One region of the Priestia sp. FSL R5-0597 genome, then DNA from elsewhere that is predicted to be linked to it. Evidence: predicted binding sites of a transcription regulator. Region 1 holds the regulator's gene; each other region holds the start of a gene.
The links. Region 1 encodes LexA, which represses DNA repair genes until DNA is damaged. Its sites were predicted from a motif close to CGAACATATGTTCG; they were not measured.
Positions count from the first base shown of each region.

Region 2: the regulator LexA is predicted to act here: its motif matches at 2,147-2,160, upstream of MKX72_RS27585 (Y-family DNA polymerase).
Region 3: the regulator LexA is predicted to act here: its motif matches at 2,183-2,196, upstream of recA (recombinase RecA).

Region 1 covers NZ_JBBOUZ010000001.1:3,892,565-3,897,740, forward strand. Annotated here, with positions in the region: gene tkt (transketolase) at 1-917, opposite strand, end outside; gene MKX72_RS20655 (DUF896 domain-containing protein) at 1,085-1,315, opposite strand; gene MKX72_RS20660 (YneB family resolvase-like protein) at 1,385-2,053, opposite strand; gene yneA (cell division suppressor protein YneA) at 2,107-2,436, opposite strand; gene lexA (transcriptional repressor LexA) at 2,583-3,200, shown strand; gene MKX72_RS20675 (hypothetical protein) at 3,410-4,855, shown strand; gene MKX72_RS20680 (hypothetical protein) at 4,923-5,102, opposite strand.
Region 2 covers NZ_JBBOUZ010000003.1:47,481-52,656, forward strand. Annotated here, with positions in the region: gene MKX72_RS27570 (hypothetical protein) at 37-222, opposite strand; gene MKX72_RS27575 (hypothetical protein) at 281-436, opposite strand; gene MKX72_RS27580 (YolD-like family protein) at 488-820, opposite strand; gene MKX72_RS27585 (Y-family DNA polymerase) at 834-2,099, opposite strand; gene MKX72_RS27590 (hypothetical protein) at 2,299-2,859, shown strand; gene istB (IS21-like element helper ATPase IstB) at 2,930-3,688, opposite strand; gene istA (IS21 family transposase) at 3,685-5,176, opposite strand, start outside.
Region 3 covers NZ_JBBOUZ010000001.1:1,752,319-1,757,494, forward strand. Annotated here, with positions in the region: gene MKX72_RS08895 (MFS transporter) at 1-776, shown strand, start outside; gene MKX72_RS08900 (DUF2269 family protein) at 1,044-1,478, opposite strand; gene MKX72_RS08905 (ASCH domain-containing protein) at 1,497-1,847, opposite strand; gene recA (recombinase RecA) at 2,360-3,391, shown strand; gene MKX72_RS08915 (hypothetical protein) at 3,520-3,930, opposite strand; gene MKX72_RS08920 (hypothetical protein) at 4,037-4,306, shown strand; gene MKX72_RS08925 (DUF2711 family protein) at 4,872-5,176, shown strand, end outside.

The DNA.
Region 1 (5,176 bases):
TGGCCATCTTCAGCAATTGTAGCTTTGAAGTGAGCATACACTTCTTCTGGCACATAGAAATCTTCTTCAAATGTCCATGCATAAGCTTCTTTTGTTAATTTTGTTTCATCGGAACCTAATGGAGAACCGTGCACGCCAGAAGTACCCGCGTGGTTTGGAGAACCAAATCCGATTGTTGTTTTTACTTCAATTAGCGTTGGGCGTGTTAAATCGCTTTTTGCTTCTTCAATTGCGTTTGCAATCGCTGTCAAGTCATTGCCGTCTTCAACGCGAATTACTTGCCATCCGTAAGCCTTGAAACGATCTTCTACGTTCTCAGAGAACGAGCGATCTAAATCTCCGTCTAAAGAAATATCATTTGAATCGTATAAAACAACTAAGCGTCCTAATTTTAAGTGTGCCGCTAATGAAGCTGCTTCAGCAGATACACCTTCCATTAAGTCTCCGTCACCACAAATACCATACGTAAAGTGGTCTACAATTTCTAAACCTTCTTTGTTGTATGTTTCAGCTAAATGACGTTCTGCCATTGCTTTACCAACAGCCATTGCAATACCTTGTCCTAGTGGACCAGTTGTTGCATCAACACCTGCTGTATGACCGAACTCTGGATGACCTGGTGTTTTGCTTCCCCATTGACGGAAGTTTTTAAGGTCTTCAATTGATAAGTCATATCCAGCTAAATGAAGCAAGCTGTATAATAGTGCTGATCCGTGTCCTGCTGATAATACAAAGCGGTCACGGTTGAACCAGTTTGGATTCTTTGGATTGATGTTCATAAATTTTGTCCACAATGTATATGCCATTGGAGCAGCTCCCATTGGCATACCTGGGTGACCTGAATTTGCTTTCTCAATCGCATCGATTGATAAAGTACGAATTGTTGCAATCGAAAGATCTTCAATACGTTGTGTCATACTCTTCATTCCTTTCAAAACTATGTACATATGTTATCATACTAATGATTTGCTTATTTGTACAATACTTGAACCAAAAAAATTTCCACTTTTACAGTTTTTGTGTGCCTTATTAAAAATATACAAAAAACTAGAGGGAACTCTCCCTCTAGTTTTACTAGAACGTCTTAGTGAAGACGCTTCTTTTTGCTCTCTTTTAACTTCTTAGGCGTAACATCTTTACCTTCCTCGTCCACAACTTTAATCGTATGAAGGTGGTTTGTCATAGATTGTCGGAAAACTTTTAAATATTCCTGACGTAGCTCTTGCTGTTCTTTCGCTTCAGATTCTGTCAGACCTTCAGCCTTTGCCTTTTTTGAAAGAGCATTAATACGAGCAAGTTTATCTTTTGATAGCATATAAAACCTATCTCCTTATAATCAATAATTAAAATTACCGAACCGTTCCGGCAACATGTAGTCATCTTACTAAATCTCTTTCGTTTTATCAAGAGATTGAGCACTCTCTTGATACTCTTGATAGCGACGATGTACCGTTGCTTTTGAAATATTATAACCAAAACCTTTTAGCGTAACTGAAATTTCAGCAAAGGTTAAGCCCTTATGACGAAGGCGGACAATTTCTTCAATCGGCGCTTCTTTTTTTTCTCTTCCTGAGTTAACTCCTTGATTTTTTAAATTTTGCTGCGGACGATAACCGTTTTCTACGGCTCTTTTCATTCCTCTTTTAATTTTAGCATTATGTAATTTCCGCTGATGCTCTTCCACTAAGCTAATAATATCTAACACCATCGAATCAGATTCTGAAAGCTGAAGCTGACCTTGATGACTAATCGTATAAATCGTAGCATTTTCTTTATGAAAAGCATGAAGAAGCGCAATTCGGGCATTTCCTCTGCCTAATCGCGTTTCGTCTTGAATGAGCAGCACAGATATTTTTTCTTCTTTCATTGTATGAAGAACATCCAATATACCCTCTCTGTCTACGTCATATCCGCTTGCTTTTTCCATTACGACTTTTTTTACTTTTAGATGGTGAAGATCAGCAAGCTTTTTTAATTCTTCTTGCTGGCGCTGTAAAGATGTTTCTTGGGTTTTTTTATCCGTACTTACACGGCAATAAATAATGGCGTCCACTTTTATCACGACCTTTTCGGCTTCTAACAATATTCAGGAACGGCCGTTACACACTACTGTTCAATTGCCACTTGATTATGTAACTCTTTTTTTAAAACAGGAATATATAATTTATCTCCAGGAGATAAAGACTGGGCAGTGTCTGAGTTTAGATCATTGACGTCTTCAACCCATTTGACAAATTCATTGGTGGTCAAATGATGGTGATTATGATACTTGTTGGACAAGTCCCAAAGCGTATCTCCTTTTGTAATAGTAACCGTTGAATATTTGTCTAAATCTACTTTATCCGCTCCTAAAACCAGCGTCAATACATATGTAAGTGCAGCGATAACTGCAAAAAAAATAGCGTAATGTTTCATAGAATGTAAGAATTGGTGCATATTATGATCCCCCTATCAGAATATATGTTCTTATTTTATTGAGAACATTTGTTTCTGTCAATGGAATTCTTCGAACTTATGTTTGTATATTGACACATCACGTGGTATAATTCACCTAAAGAATAGCTAAAATCGAGGTGAAAAATATGAAGCTATCAAAACGTCAACAAGACATACTAGATTTTATTAAGCACGAAGTAAAATTAAAAGGTTATCCGCCTTCTGTTCGTGAGATTGGGGAAGCGGTTGGATTAGCCTCTAGTTCCACTGTACACGGGCATTTAGCTCGTTTAGAAAGCAAAGGGTTAATTCGCAGAGATCCAACAAAACCAAGAGCAATCGAAGTTCTTCAACTAGACGAAGTAAACATCCCTAAAAGCAATGTCATTAATGTTCCTGTTATCGGTAAAGTAACAGCGGGTCTTCCTATAACAGCCGTTGAAAATGTGGAAGAATATTTCCCTCTTCCAGATAAATTCGTTTCTCCAGATGATCATGTATTTATGCTTGAAATTATGGGAGAAAGTATGATTGAAGCAGGTATTCTAGATGGCGATATGGTAATCGTACGTCAGCAGCAAACTGCTAATAACGGAGATATTGTGGTCGCTATGACCGAGGACAACGAAGCAACGGTAAAACGTTTCTTTAAAGAAGAAAATTTCGTTCGTTTACAGCCTGAAAATTCAACGATGGCGCCTATTATTCTTCGCCACGTAACGATTTTAGGAAAAGTCACTGGTGTATATCGCACGATTCACTAATCACACTGTATGTAAAACCAACTAATCATGATGTTAGTTGGTTTTTTTTACGTTTGTTTTCTAAAAAAATTGGCATATTATAAATGATACGTCGAATCATTACAGGCAGGTAGAGCGGTTTTTATAAAGCCTGTTTTACCTTTTACTTTCTGTCTGCATTTTTTCGACTCTCAAAAAAAATACAACCGACTATAAGAAGGATGTAGTTTATGACCAATACACCAAGGAAAACAGAACCATTTCAAACTATTATGCCTACCAAAGCAATGAACATGTTTCTTTTTCCTTTTTCCTTTGATCGAAAAAATAAAGAGCAGCTTGTTCATGCACTAGAAGCAAATATGTTTGAGTTTTTTTCCATTCAAAACAAACATGTAGAAAAAGAATACTACGGAGAACAGTATTACGTATCTCATGATAGCTTGGATCAATATTTTCTTCCTTACATTGAATGTATTCTATTTCCTGATTCGTGCGAAAAAGAAGGCTTGCTTCGATTTTCAAAAAAAATAGACCATACCGTTACGCTACAAACTTCCTCCACCACCGTGTCTAGCAACGTGCTGTCTGTGGATGTTTTTTTATGTCCTTTTGAAATTGGCGTCATGACCATTCGCACTGAGATGAGTCATAATCATTACACCTATGATGACATTTTAGAATTCATGAATCATTTTCGTGTATTAGAACCGAAGCTTGCTGAAGAGCATGGATCCACCATTACCTATGAACATCATCGCTATAGCAAAGTACAGGATTATATTTTTTCACAGCTCGCGCCATTTTTGAACGAACACATCAAAAAAGAAGCGACGCGTGAACAGCACGTCGGGAGTCTTCCTTATTTTATCGATGAACGGATGTTTGTATTAAGTTATGTAACGGTAAATCAAGAGCAAGAGATTAACTCCACAACTTTATTTCGTACTGGGCAGCTAAATAGCTATACGCCTGACGGGAAACCGTTTATCTCTGCACACAACCATGAGTATATTAAAACGTATAATACCAAACACGTGTATTCCAGATGGGCTCCTGAAACCTATTACGTTATAACAGACCATGTGTTTTCGTGTATTTCTAAATCGACAGACTCTAAAACGGATCAGCTTTTGATGAATCATCTATTTGGCCAACATTACTATAATTTATTTTTGCATTTTTTCTATAAAATCGTGTTGCTAAAACTATCCTATGAGTATTCTCAGCTCACGTTTCATAAAAATTCAGAGGGCATCGAGCGACTAATTCGCTCTATTACTGTATTTTCAGGTAAATATTTATTTTTAGAAATTAGCTCTCGCACGGAAGGTCAAGAGTTTTCTGAGCTCTTTAAAAAAATCTTCCACATCAATTCTCTTTATCAAGAAGTCAAAGAAACCCTTGGTACTTTGTATCAAAATCAAGAGAAAATCGCGGCCAAGCGTCACAATTACTTATTATTAATTTTAACGATTTATACCGTTCTTTCCGGTATTTACGGAATGAATTTAGTTATTAGCAAGCTAAAGGGAAACATCAATTGGGATAGTATGAAGCAGTTTTCTATCTTTGAATATATCGCTTTAATAGTAGCTTTATCAGGAATTCTGATCAGCATTAGTCTCGGAGTGAGTTCCCTATGGAATTTATTAAAAGATCGATTTAAAACATAAAAGCTGTTCGCATCAGAAAATACATGATAAAAAAGAAGAGATTGAGACATAACTAAATTAAGCAAGTCTAAAGGGAAACAAATGAAATAAATAAGCTAGCAGGGATTGCTTGTGACACCTCTGTTGATTTCCGTGCAAGACTTCGCTTTCCGCGGGCGACCGGTGAGCCTCCTCGTCGCTTGCGCTCCTGCAGGGTCTCACCCCTTCCGCTTTTCCCGCAGGAGTCTTCGTCTTGCCCTCCAATCAACTGCTAGAAGTAGCTACATACAGAAAACCAACGTTCACCCTAACCATAAAAAAATCCGAACGAGTTTGATTCTC
Region 2 (5,176 bases), on a different contig from region 1:
GTGTTCCATATTCATACTCCTTATAGCCCTTTATGATTAGATACTTTTCTTCATGCCACAATCCCGACATTCGCGCAAGAAAACCCCACTTTTCACTGAACTTTTGAAGTAAGCTGAGTTGCAGTTGTCGCACCTGCCACTGACCTTATCAGGAAATTCCACATAGTCATACACTTTATCAAAATCGATTTCTTGCTCTTTTATTTCTTCCAGATTGATCACTCTTTTCTATTTGGCTTTTATTAGACTAACACAATTAGGTCTATATAAAAGGTATATGTTAAGATTCCTCTGGTTTTTCCACTAGTTGCATCTGAAAAATTTGAGTTTCTTGAATACCTGCTCTTTGGAGTTCCTCTTTAAATGATTCTCCTTCTTTTACTGTAATGACTCTCTTTGAACCGTCACGTAACGTGTAGATTCTAAAATTGTACATGAATGTACCTCCACCCAAATAAGTGATTCCTGCATGCGATTTCTTCAGGAATTAAGCCAAGCGAACATCAATTAGCTCGCTTAACCTCATTTTATTCTTTAACTCAAATACGTCATCAATGAAAGTAAATAAATTCCCAAGAGAATCCACAAACTGAATGAATCCTGTCTCTGTTATGCATTGGCCTTTCTTGTAATAGGTAAGGTATACTTGTTTATTTGTATGTAAGGCTTCAATCAAGGTGAAATTGATTTGTTCCATTTGCTCTTCTGTTAAAACAGGTTGAGCTACTTCTGCTTGCTTATTTATCATTTCTTTTAACCCTATGTATTGCTCTGGCATAGTGGCGAATGGACGCCATTTTTTCATTCCTCTAGGTGCCATCTCTTTTTCCTCCTTAAGCTTTATGGCCACCCATAAGACCATTTCGATAACGAGCTGTTGAATGAGGAAGGTGACTAGACGCACGTAGTACACTATTCTTGCCATAACGCAGCCGAATGTCATCAATCGTTTTGGCAAGAGCATAGGCTCTTTCACGCTGATCAATGTCCTCAAACAAGCTCATTTGCTCTTCTTCTTGAATGCTAGTGTTGGATAAGGAAATACCGATGGAGCGAATCGGCATGCCACTATCATAGATATGTAAAATGGTTAAACAATAGGGAAAGATATCCTGGCTTAAGTTCGAAGCTCTCCCCATTTTCTTTTGTCTGGAGAAGCCTCCACCTGTTTGTTTGTTGTAGCCAATCGATAGATGAATCGTTTGAGCCACCACTTGATGCATGCGTAAGCGAAAACAGACATCGTCCAATAGCTCCAACAGCAATAACTCCACTTCTTTTCGGTTTGTATAATCGCGAAAGAGAATCTGACTTTTTCCAAATGAACGAGAGCTAGGAATATACACATCAGAAATGCGACTGTAATCAATGCCATTCGCATGTTGATGCAGCTCTTCACCCAGAATGCCAAATTCCTTTTGTAACATCTCTTTTGAAGAAAGAGCGAGTTCCTTTATGGAGTGAATGCCCAAACGATTTAAGCGCCTTTCCGTAGCAGACGAGATCCCCCAGAAATCCTTCATCGGATAAATGGACCACAATTTAAAGGGAATATCCTCATATCGCCAATACGCAATTCCTGTTGGGCTATTCTTGGCCTCATGATCTAAGCTCACCTTCGCCAGTAAGAGATTAGGACCGATACCTGCGGTAGCTGTCAGCCGTGTCTTGCGATAAATCTCATGGATGATTTTATGGGCCAGTTCTTCTGGTGTTTGAGCGAATAAATGCAAAGAAGCTGTCGCATCAATAAACAACTCATCAATGCTATACGCATGAAAGTCTTCAGGAGCCACATACTGTAACACCAAACTTGAAATATAGTTCGAAGCCTTGATATATCTCTCCATGGATGGATTCACCACATGGATATCTTTCCTTTTAGGAATGTCGAAAAGACGACTTCCTGTTTTAATCCCTTCTTTCTTTAATAAAGGTGTGGCAGCTAGCACAACCGAGCCTGACCTTTTGATATCTCCTACCACCGCAAGCCTTGTTTTCAACGGATCTAACCCCCGTATGACAGAAGAAACCGAAGCAAAGAATGCCTTCATGTCGATACATATAATCACTCTGTTTGGTAGCTGTCCATCATCCATAGAAAGAACTCCTTAAATAAAAGAACGTTTGTTCTCTATATTATATACGAACAAACGTTCTTTATTCAAGGATGAAATCTAAAGTTTTCCCGATTATTGCTATCACTTACAAAGAGTTTATTGGTACATTAAAAGGGTCAATGGTTTTATAACGTAAAAGTAAGGGTTTAAAAGGATTAAATACTAAAGGAGCTAGAAGTTGAAAAAAGAATATTTTGTGCAATATTCAGACCAAAGTATAGTTAATAGCTTTGACTTTCCAAAGGATAATTTTGTATCTATTACTGTAGGGATTAGTGAGATCAAGCATGATCTGATTACTTCCTTAATTCAAAGAATGTTCCGTTTACCAGTTTTCTTTGTTTTAGAGTCAATGATATTGGGATATGAAAAAGAGACTTTAATTGAAAATAATGTTTCTTTTTTTGAGTTTTCATCAGATGGTGCTATTATCAAAGTTGACTCTGTAGAAAAATTGAATCTTGTTAGTGGGTTAACAGAGGTATTAGTTAATAATGGACTGGGTGTATTCATTTTTCACGGGGAAAGTCTTGCAGAACAGGATTTAATTCCTTCGAGACAATGGAATAGGCCCATAGAATTTAAAAATGTCGATATATATAAAGTCAATACATTTATAGAGGTGGAAGAGGTTGGATTTACGATATTCAGTAAGAGTGATCTATTTAACTCGCCTAGAAAAGTCCAAAATTATATACCTCGTTGCTACTCACTTGATATTAATAGCAGCGATATTTAACATTTCTAGATTAAAAGGAGGAGGATTGTAGACGTCAAGTAGAATTTTACACTTTTTGCTTATTTACTTTTTACACTTCAGCTGAAAATACACTTTTTCGATGTTTCATTCGATAGCTATCTCCATCCATATGAATGACTTCTACACGATGAAGTAAACGATCTAAAATCGCAGTGGTAATTCCCTGATCTCCCATTAATTCACCCCACTGTTCAGGGCTTTTATTGGATGTAAGAATGATGGAACTTCGTTCATACAAATGATTAATTAAATGAAAAAACAAATTTGCTTCTCGCTGATCCATTGCCATATACATTAAATCATCAATAATGACCAGATCGGCGCCTCTTAATCGCTTTAGCTGCACTTTTGATTTATTTAGAAATTCTTCCGTTTTTAAAAGATGAATAAGCTCACCCATAGTTACGAAATAGACGTTGAAACCTCTGTGAATAGACTCAATTCCCAAACCGATTGCTAAAAATGTTTTACCAACGCCTGGCGGTCCCAATAAAATTAAATTATACTGCTGCTCAAGCCAGTTTAGCTCTGCGAGCTGGGTCAATTGGCGCCCCGTTAAAGCTGTTTGCTCTTCTAAATTAAATTCACTTAATGACTTCACGTAAGGGAAGTGCGCCCACTTCATTCTTCTTTCTAAACTCTTTACTTCACGTTTTCTCAGTTCATAACGTGTGATAGATTCAAGAAATTCTAAATACGTCCAAGAAGATTTTTCAGCCTCACGTAGGAGCTTTGGTAGCTCCTCAGCTGTTTCCGATAACCTTAATTGGCGAAAGTGCTCCTGCAAGTCATTTACAGTCTTATTCACTGTGGTTCACCCCCTAAAATACTTGTGTAAGTAGTAAGGGAGCGAGTTGTCACTATGATGTTGTCTTTACCTGAATGTTTTATAAAGGGAGGCTTCACCTTTTGGGTACATTCAGTTTGTAATGCATTTTGATGGTTTGCTATATCCCGAAAGTCATTGGCGCTGTAAAGTTTATCTATCATGCATTTAGTCAAAGTGGCTTCAATCCACATTGGATATTTCTCAATGACGTTTTGAATAATTATGAGCTGATCACGCCGATACCGTGGGTATCTTAAACAAATTTCATTTAAATAAGAAGTTGCACGTTCCTGATCTTCAAAATGTGAAACCAGTTGTTGCTTAAATTCTTCAATACCTTTTGAACGATCCCGGATATGATGTAGATGTTGAATAAGCTTTCCCTTTTCATTACTAATGCTATGTTCAGCAATTACTTCTCCCTCTAACTGTTTACGGATAATCAGCGTTGGCGGTTGGCTCGAAGTGACTTCAATAAAAACCTCATTATCAGAGGCTGCACTATACGTTCCGAGAGGAACGGAATAACGGTTTGATTTAAACCGTATTGTATTGTCCTTACTAATATTCCTTGTTATACTTGGGGTAATGACGCTTTCGTATGAGAGTGGTGAAGAGACGGGCTGTAAGTGTTGCTTTTCGACGGGGAACACTTCAGCTGGTCTTTTTTTCGTTGTCTGATGAACATGTTGATTTCCAGTGCGATGTAGCCACTGTAACGCACGGTTATTCCAATCTTCAATATTGCTAAATACTCGGCTGTCTGCGAAATTTCCCTTTATGTACTTTACAACGTTCTCAATCATTCCTTTTGATTCTGGGTCTGCCTTACGACATAAATGAACTTTAAACTTACGTTCATTTACATAGCTTTGAAACTCAGAAGTTAAAAGTAGCTGACCTGAATTTTCGCTTACTGTAATTAAACGATCCTGATCATACACAATTTCTTCTGTGCGTCCTCCGTAAAATTGAAATGCATTTTCATGACATCGTATGGCATCATTTGTCGTAAAAGGCCGGTCCTGCCACTCCATGTATTTGTATCGAGAGTGAGCTAAGACAAAAGCGATGAAATATAGTTTAATTTCATTCTTTTCAGTTGTCTTCTGTTTCGTTTCTCCCCAATCCACCTGGATTTGCTTACCCATAGGTTGTTCAGGGATTGCTTCATACTGCCGAATTATTACTTTTTTCTCAATCTGATAAATCTCCCGCATCTCTTTCACATATGCTCTTACTGTACTCTCGCCAACAACTAAATCGGGATAACGCTCTAAGAGCCAATCGTGGATTTGCGCTGCACTGAGATGAGGGTATTCTTCAAGCCAAGCGATAATCCAATCCCTGTAGGGATCCAATTTCTTACCTTTGCCTTGAAGCTGTTCCATGTATGCTTTTGTCTCTTCAAATGTCATTTTTAAATATTTATAAACGGTTGGTCTTGATACTTTGAGCTCCTGTGCA
Region 3 (5,176 bases), 2.1 Mb from region 1:
CAGGCCCTTCAATAGCAGGCATTTTAATTGCTTTGGTTGGAACTCATAACTTATTATATTTTAATTTTTTCACGTATTTTCTTTCTGGAATATTCATTGGCTTAATAACTAAGAAATATAAAAGCCAGAATCCAGTTAATAGTTCTATAATGAATTCAATAGCTGAAGGAGTTAAATACGTTATAAATACTAAAAAGATTTTGATAGGGACTATTCTCATATTCTTAATCAATGTGGGTTATGGTGCTATGGAAGCTTTATTTATGTTTCATCTAAAGGATAATTTACATTTATCGGCACAGTATATTGGTTTAATATTTTCCCTACAAACCTTAGGGTCATTTGTAGCAATTTATGCTGCAAATAAACTAAATAAATTACCACGGGGAAATATAATTATCTATTGTGGTGTAATAATAGGTTTAGGTCAAACTATCCTTACTTTTTCAAACACTGCAGTTATTTTGTTAATAGTCTGTAGAATTGTAATTGTCGGTTCGGTAACATTATTAGCAATTAATTGGTTTACCCTTAGGCAAGAGATTGTGCCATCAGCCTTATTGGGAAGAGTAATTAGTTCAACTCGTATGTTAGCTTTTTTGGCTTTACCGATTAGTGGAATGTTAGCAGGTGTTGCAGCTGAATATATTAGCGTCTCTTTAATTTTTATTTCAGCAGGCATCCTAACGATTGTGGCGTCTTTAATCGGCATTAAGACCTCTCTATTTGAGACCCAACAATCTATAGATCAACCTATTAATAGTAGCAACAAGTAGATAATTACTTGGGTTGACTTGAAACATATTGATATTTAGTGTATTCTTCTATAAGAACTTCATACTTGGAGTTTAAACAATAAGTAAGAACCCCTTTAACATACGGTTAATAGGGGTTTTTAATTTTTAATCCAAATGTGCATCTGATATACAAGCAAAAATCTTTTTTCATACCGAAAATACGAGTTATGTTAAGTAAAACGTAAAGTATTTGATGAAAATAATCAGTTTAACTATTTACTCTTAGTGATGACAAATGGATGGGTGTCACCAAAAAGTTGGCTTACCGACCATAAACCAAAGCATAGTCATTAATAGAATGATATAAATCCAAATAGATCGCTCTAGTTTAGTTGCCAGTTCTTTTTTATTTTGTCCTTCCTCCTTGTACTTTCGAAGTGTTGGTGAAAAAGCACGGGCCAGAAAGAACAAGGAGCAAAAAAGGAAAATCAGTGTCATTATAATCCACGGCGTAGTCCACGTCCATGGGCCACACATAACGAGGAGTATCCCTGTGATAACAAGAACATGGCCCGTATGTTTTGCGAGCCTAACAACAGATTGAAATGTGATCAAATAGGCATTCATTTCTTGTTCTCTTGAACTATGTAGTTTTTTAACAATTGGCAAGAGAATAAAAAAAGGACCAATCGATAAAATGACACTAGAAACATGAATATATACTAATATACGGTACAACAAATCCATTTCTTTTACCTATCAATCGTTAACTAATCTGAACTCATGCACCCATACCCTCATTTGCGGAAGCCAAGGCATCCCAGGATGATAAGACAAAATAGATTGTTTATATTCCTCTACTGTAGCATAGCCTTCCTGGCGAGCATTTTCATCTGTTAATTCACCTAGTGATTGAGAATAAACTCGTTCCACTACAAATTTTTGATCTTCTAAAACCATTATCTCTCCTACATCAGCATATCTTCCATTTCGGCGAGTTGCTGTTTTGCTGCCTTTGATTACTTTATTTACATCATCCGGCATTGTTACAAGTCGATCGATTGTACATGTTTTTGGTGGCAATTCATTTTGTGCTTCATGGTTACTCATTAAAAAAACTCCTTTCATTTCTTGTCTCTTATTTAATGTATCACATTTTTAATAACGAATTTCATTTGAATTTATTAGGTTGAAAATTTCTCTAATAAATCTATTATAATTTATCCCTTTTGTTAGTGGATAGTCTAAGCACATGACATAATGTATATAAGAGGATGAATTATTTTTTGAGCGTATAATAAGGGTTATTTTATAGATTGAAGTTTCAATAACTGTAAGTATTAAAGGTATAAACCTACTTTTTACAAAAAAGATATTTCTTTGGCTGGTTTGTACAAAACTTTCTCCTTTACAACTAGATGCGTTTATTGTATGATTACACAACAGGAACATTTGTTCGATATTAAGGGTTTAGAGATAAATAAAGGAACAACAGAATAAACCAAGACAGTTAAACACAAAATTTTCTCGCACGGAGCAAAAACATTTGAGCCAATCCTTATTATTTATCCACATACATTGTCGTTTACTGTAAACGTACTAACAATCGGAGGTTTTAAATTATGAATGATAAACAAGCAGCACTAGATATGGCTCTAAAACAAATTGAAAAACAATTCGGTACAGGATCAATTATTAAGATGGGGGAAGGCACACATACAAAAGTTGAGGCATCTAGCTCAGGCTCATTAGCTTTAGATATCGCTCTTGGAATTAATGGTTATCCAAAAGGAAGAATCATGGAAGTGTACGGACCCGAAAGCTCAGGTAAAACAACAGTTTCCTTACATGCGATTGCAGAAGTACAAAAAAATGGAGGTCGAGCTGCCTTTATTGATGCTGAACACGCACTTGATCCAGTTTACGCAAGAAAACTAGGTGTAGATATTGATGAGTTACTGTTATCTCAACCAGATACTGGTGAGCAGGCACTTGAAATTGCTGAAGCATTAGTTAGAAGTGGTGCTGTAGATATTATTGTTGTTGACTCGGTAGCAGCATTAGTTCCTCAAAAAGAAATTGAGGGAGAAATGGGAGATTCTCACGTAGGTCTACAAGCTCGTTTGATGTCTCAAGCCCTTCGTAAACTATCTGGAGCAATTAATAAGTCTAAAACCATTGCTATTTTCATCAACCAAATCAGGGAGAAAGTAGGCGTTATGTTTGGAAATCCTGAAACAACGCCAGGCGGAAGAGCGCTAAAATTCTATTCTTCCGTTCGCCTTGAGGTTCGCCGCGCTGAACAACTTAAACTGGGAAATGACATAGTTGGTAACAAAACAAGAATTAAAGTAGTCAAAAATAAGATGGCACCTCCTTTCCGCATTGCTGAAGTAGATATTATGTATGGAGAAGGTATCTCAAGAGAAGGAGAAATCTTAGATATTGGTTCTGAAGTAGATATTGTTCAAAAGTCTGGATCTTGGTTTTCTTATAATGGGGAACGTTTAGGGCAGGGACGAGAAAACGCTAAGGTTTTCTTAAAAGAAAACCCTGAAATCAGAGAAGAAATTAGAAAAAACATTATTGATTTTAAATATGGTAATACTGACAACGATAATGATAATGATAGCGATAGTGAAAACGAAAGCTAATAAAAGCTTAAAATGCCTTTCCCGGCAGCTTCAAGCCCATTCATTTCATTGGAAGCATAAAAAGTTAACGCTAATAAAAACAAATGGATAGATACAGCGCGTATAAAAGCCCTTTAGAAGGGCTTTTTTTATCGCTTTAAAATGTAACGTGGTGGAGGACCATAAACTTGTTCAGCTTCAAAATAGGCAAGTTTGTTTGGAATACATACAACAAGAGAAGGAAAGCCATAGCCTACTGCATGCTCTAAAGCAGTAAGTAAAGGTAGTTCTTTTCCATCGATATCTTCATTAAAAGAAAGGGCATAGCACTGCTTCCCTGCACCATGTTTTTTAAGTAGATTAGCTAATTCACTAGCACATGAATTAGGCGTCGGAATTTCAATCATATATTGTTCACATAGATTTCTTTTATAATCGTGGTTAAGGCGATGCAGTGCTTTATCCCGTTTTTTAGGAGAAAAAAGCTCAAACATGACTCTTTCTTGAATTCTCTTCGCAAAAAAGGATTTCACAACAATTTCTTCTATATCTTTATTCATTTAATTCCCTCCTTCATACATCCTTATTATACAAATTTTTCATTCGTGACTGAAATCATGCCAACCTTTTGATAAAATGTAACAATAAGGAAGGAGAAAGAAGTAAATGGACACTAATCAACTACCGACAAGAAGTGAAAGACATAAAACGGAAGAGAACTCATCTCAGCTTAGTGCTGCATTTGTATTAGGGACGTGCTGGATACTCTTTACACTGACTCCTGAATTATGGAGGTCTCCAGGAACTTACATTGTTATCGGCATAATTGCTATTTATCTATCAAGTAAATTAGATAAATTTAAATGCTCCCGAACAGTAAAATGGACGATTGCTCTTTTAGTTTATGTTATTGGATTCATTTTGTATGTTCTATAAAGGAAACAAGTACTATATATATAGCGTTTCTTTATTTTCACGAAGCTTGTTTAGAGTAAAAGCATTTCTTCGTAAATAGACGATAAGTTTAAAAGCTGGAAGAGGGGAGAAATTGAGACAAAATACCGTAACATCTATCATATGTACACTATGTGTACTAAGTACAATTATTATATCTTTTATTGTTTATATGGATATTGATAATTCATTTTCGTTTGGATTTATATTAAGTTATGTATTCTTCATTATTCTAGCATCTTTATATTTGATCATTACGTTTATCATTAACATCAAAAGCATAAAATGGTGTGAACTAAGAAAGAAACTATTTAAATTTATTGGATTGTTCATTTGCTTTAGCGCTGCTATATATTTTTTCAACTATATTTTTCGGCCATCTGAAATAGATAGTTATGATTTTAGCACGCCTTTAGCGATGGCTATTAGTTTAACTTTTTTTGATCTAATGTTCTTTAAAGATAAAGAACGCTAAGGAAATAGAAGTGAGTATTCTACACATATAAAATATACGTAACTACCTACATTGAAGGGAGATGTTCATGTATTGTTGGATTATATAAGGTTAGACCAGGATTTACCTATTTTACCTCAATTACCTGACGGCTTTAAATCTGCTGCTATCCTACTTCATCCTTTCGTTCAGATGCCATTTGGTTGGGAAAAATCAAAGAGAGAAAACCCTTATCAGCATATATATCCTAGTGATGAGGAAATAATTAACCTTGGCGAACCGATATCATGGAAAGAAGTAATGTCCAAGAGTAATCTAGGATCCTACAAAGAATTATCCATAGCATTGCAAACCCTTACTGATACTAGCGATGAATATAAAAAGTTAGCTTCCTATGC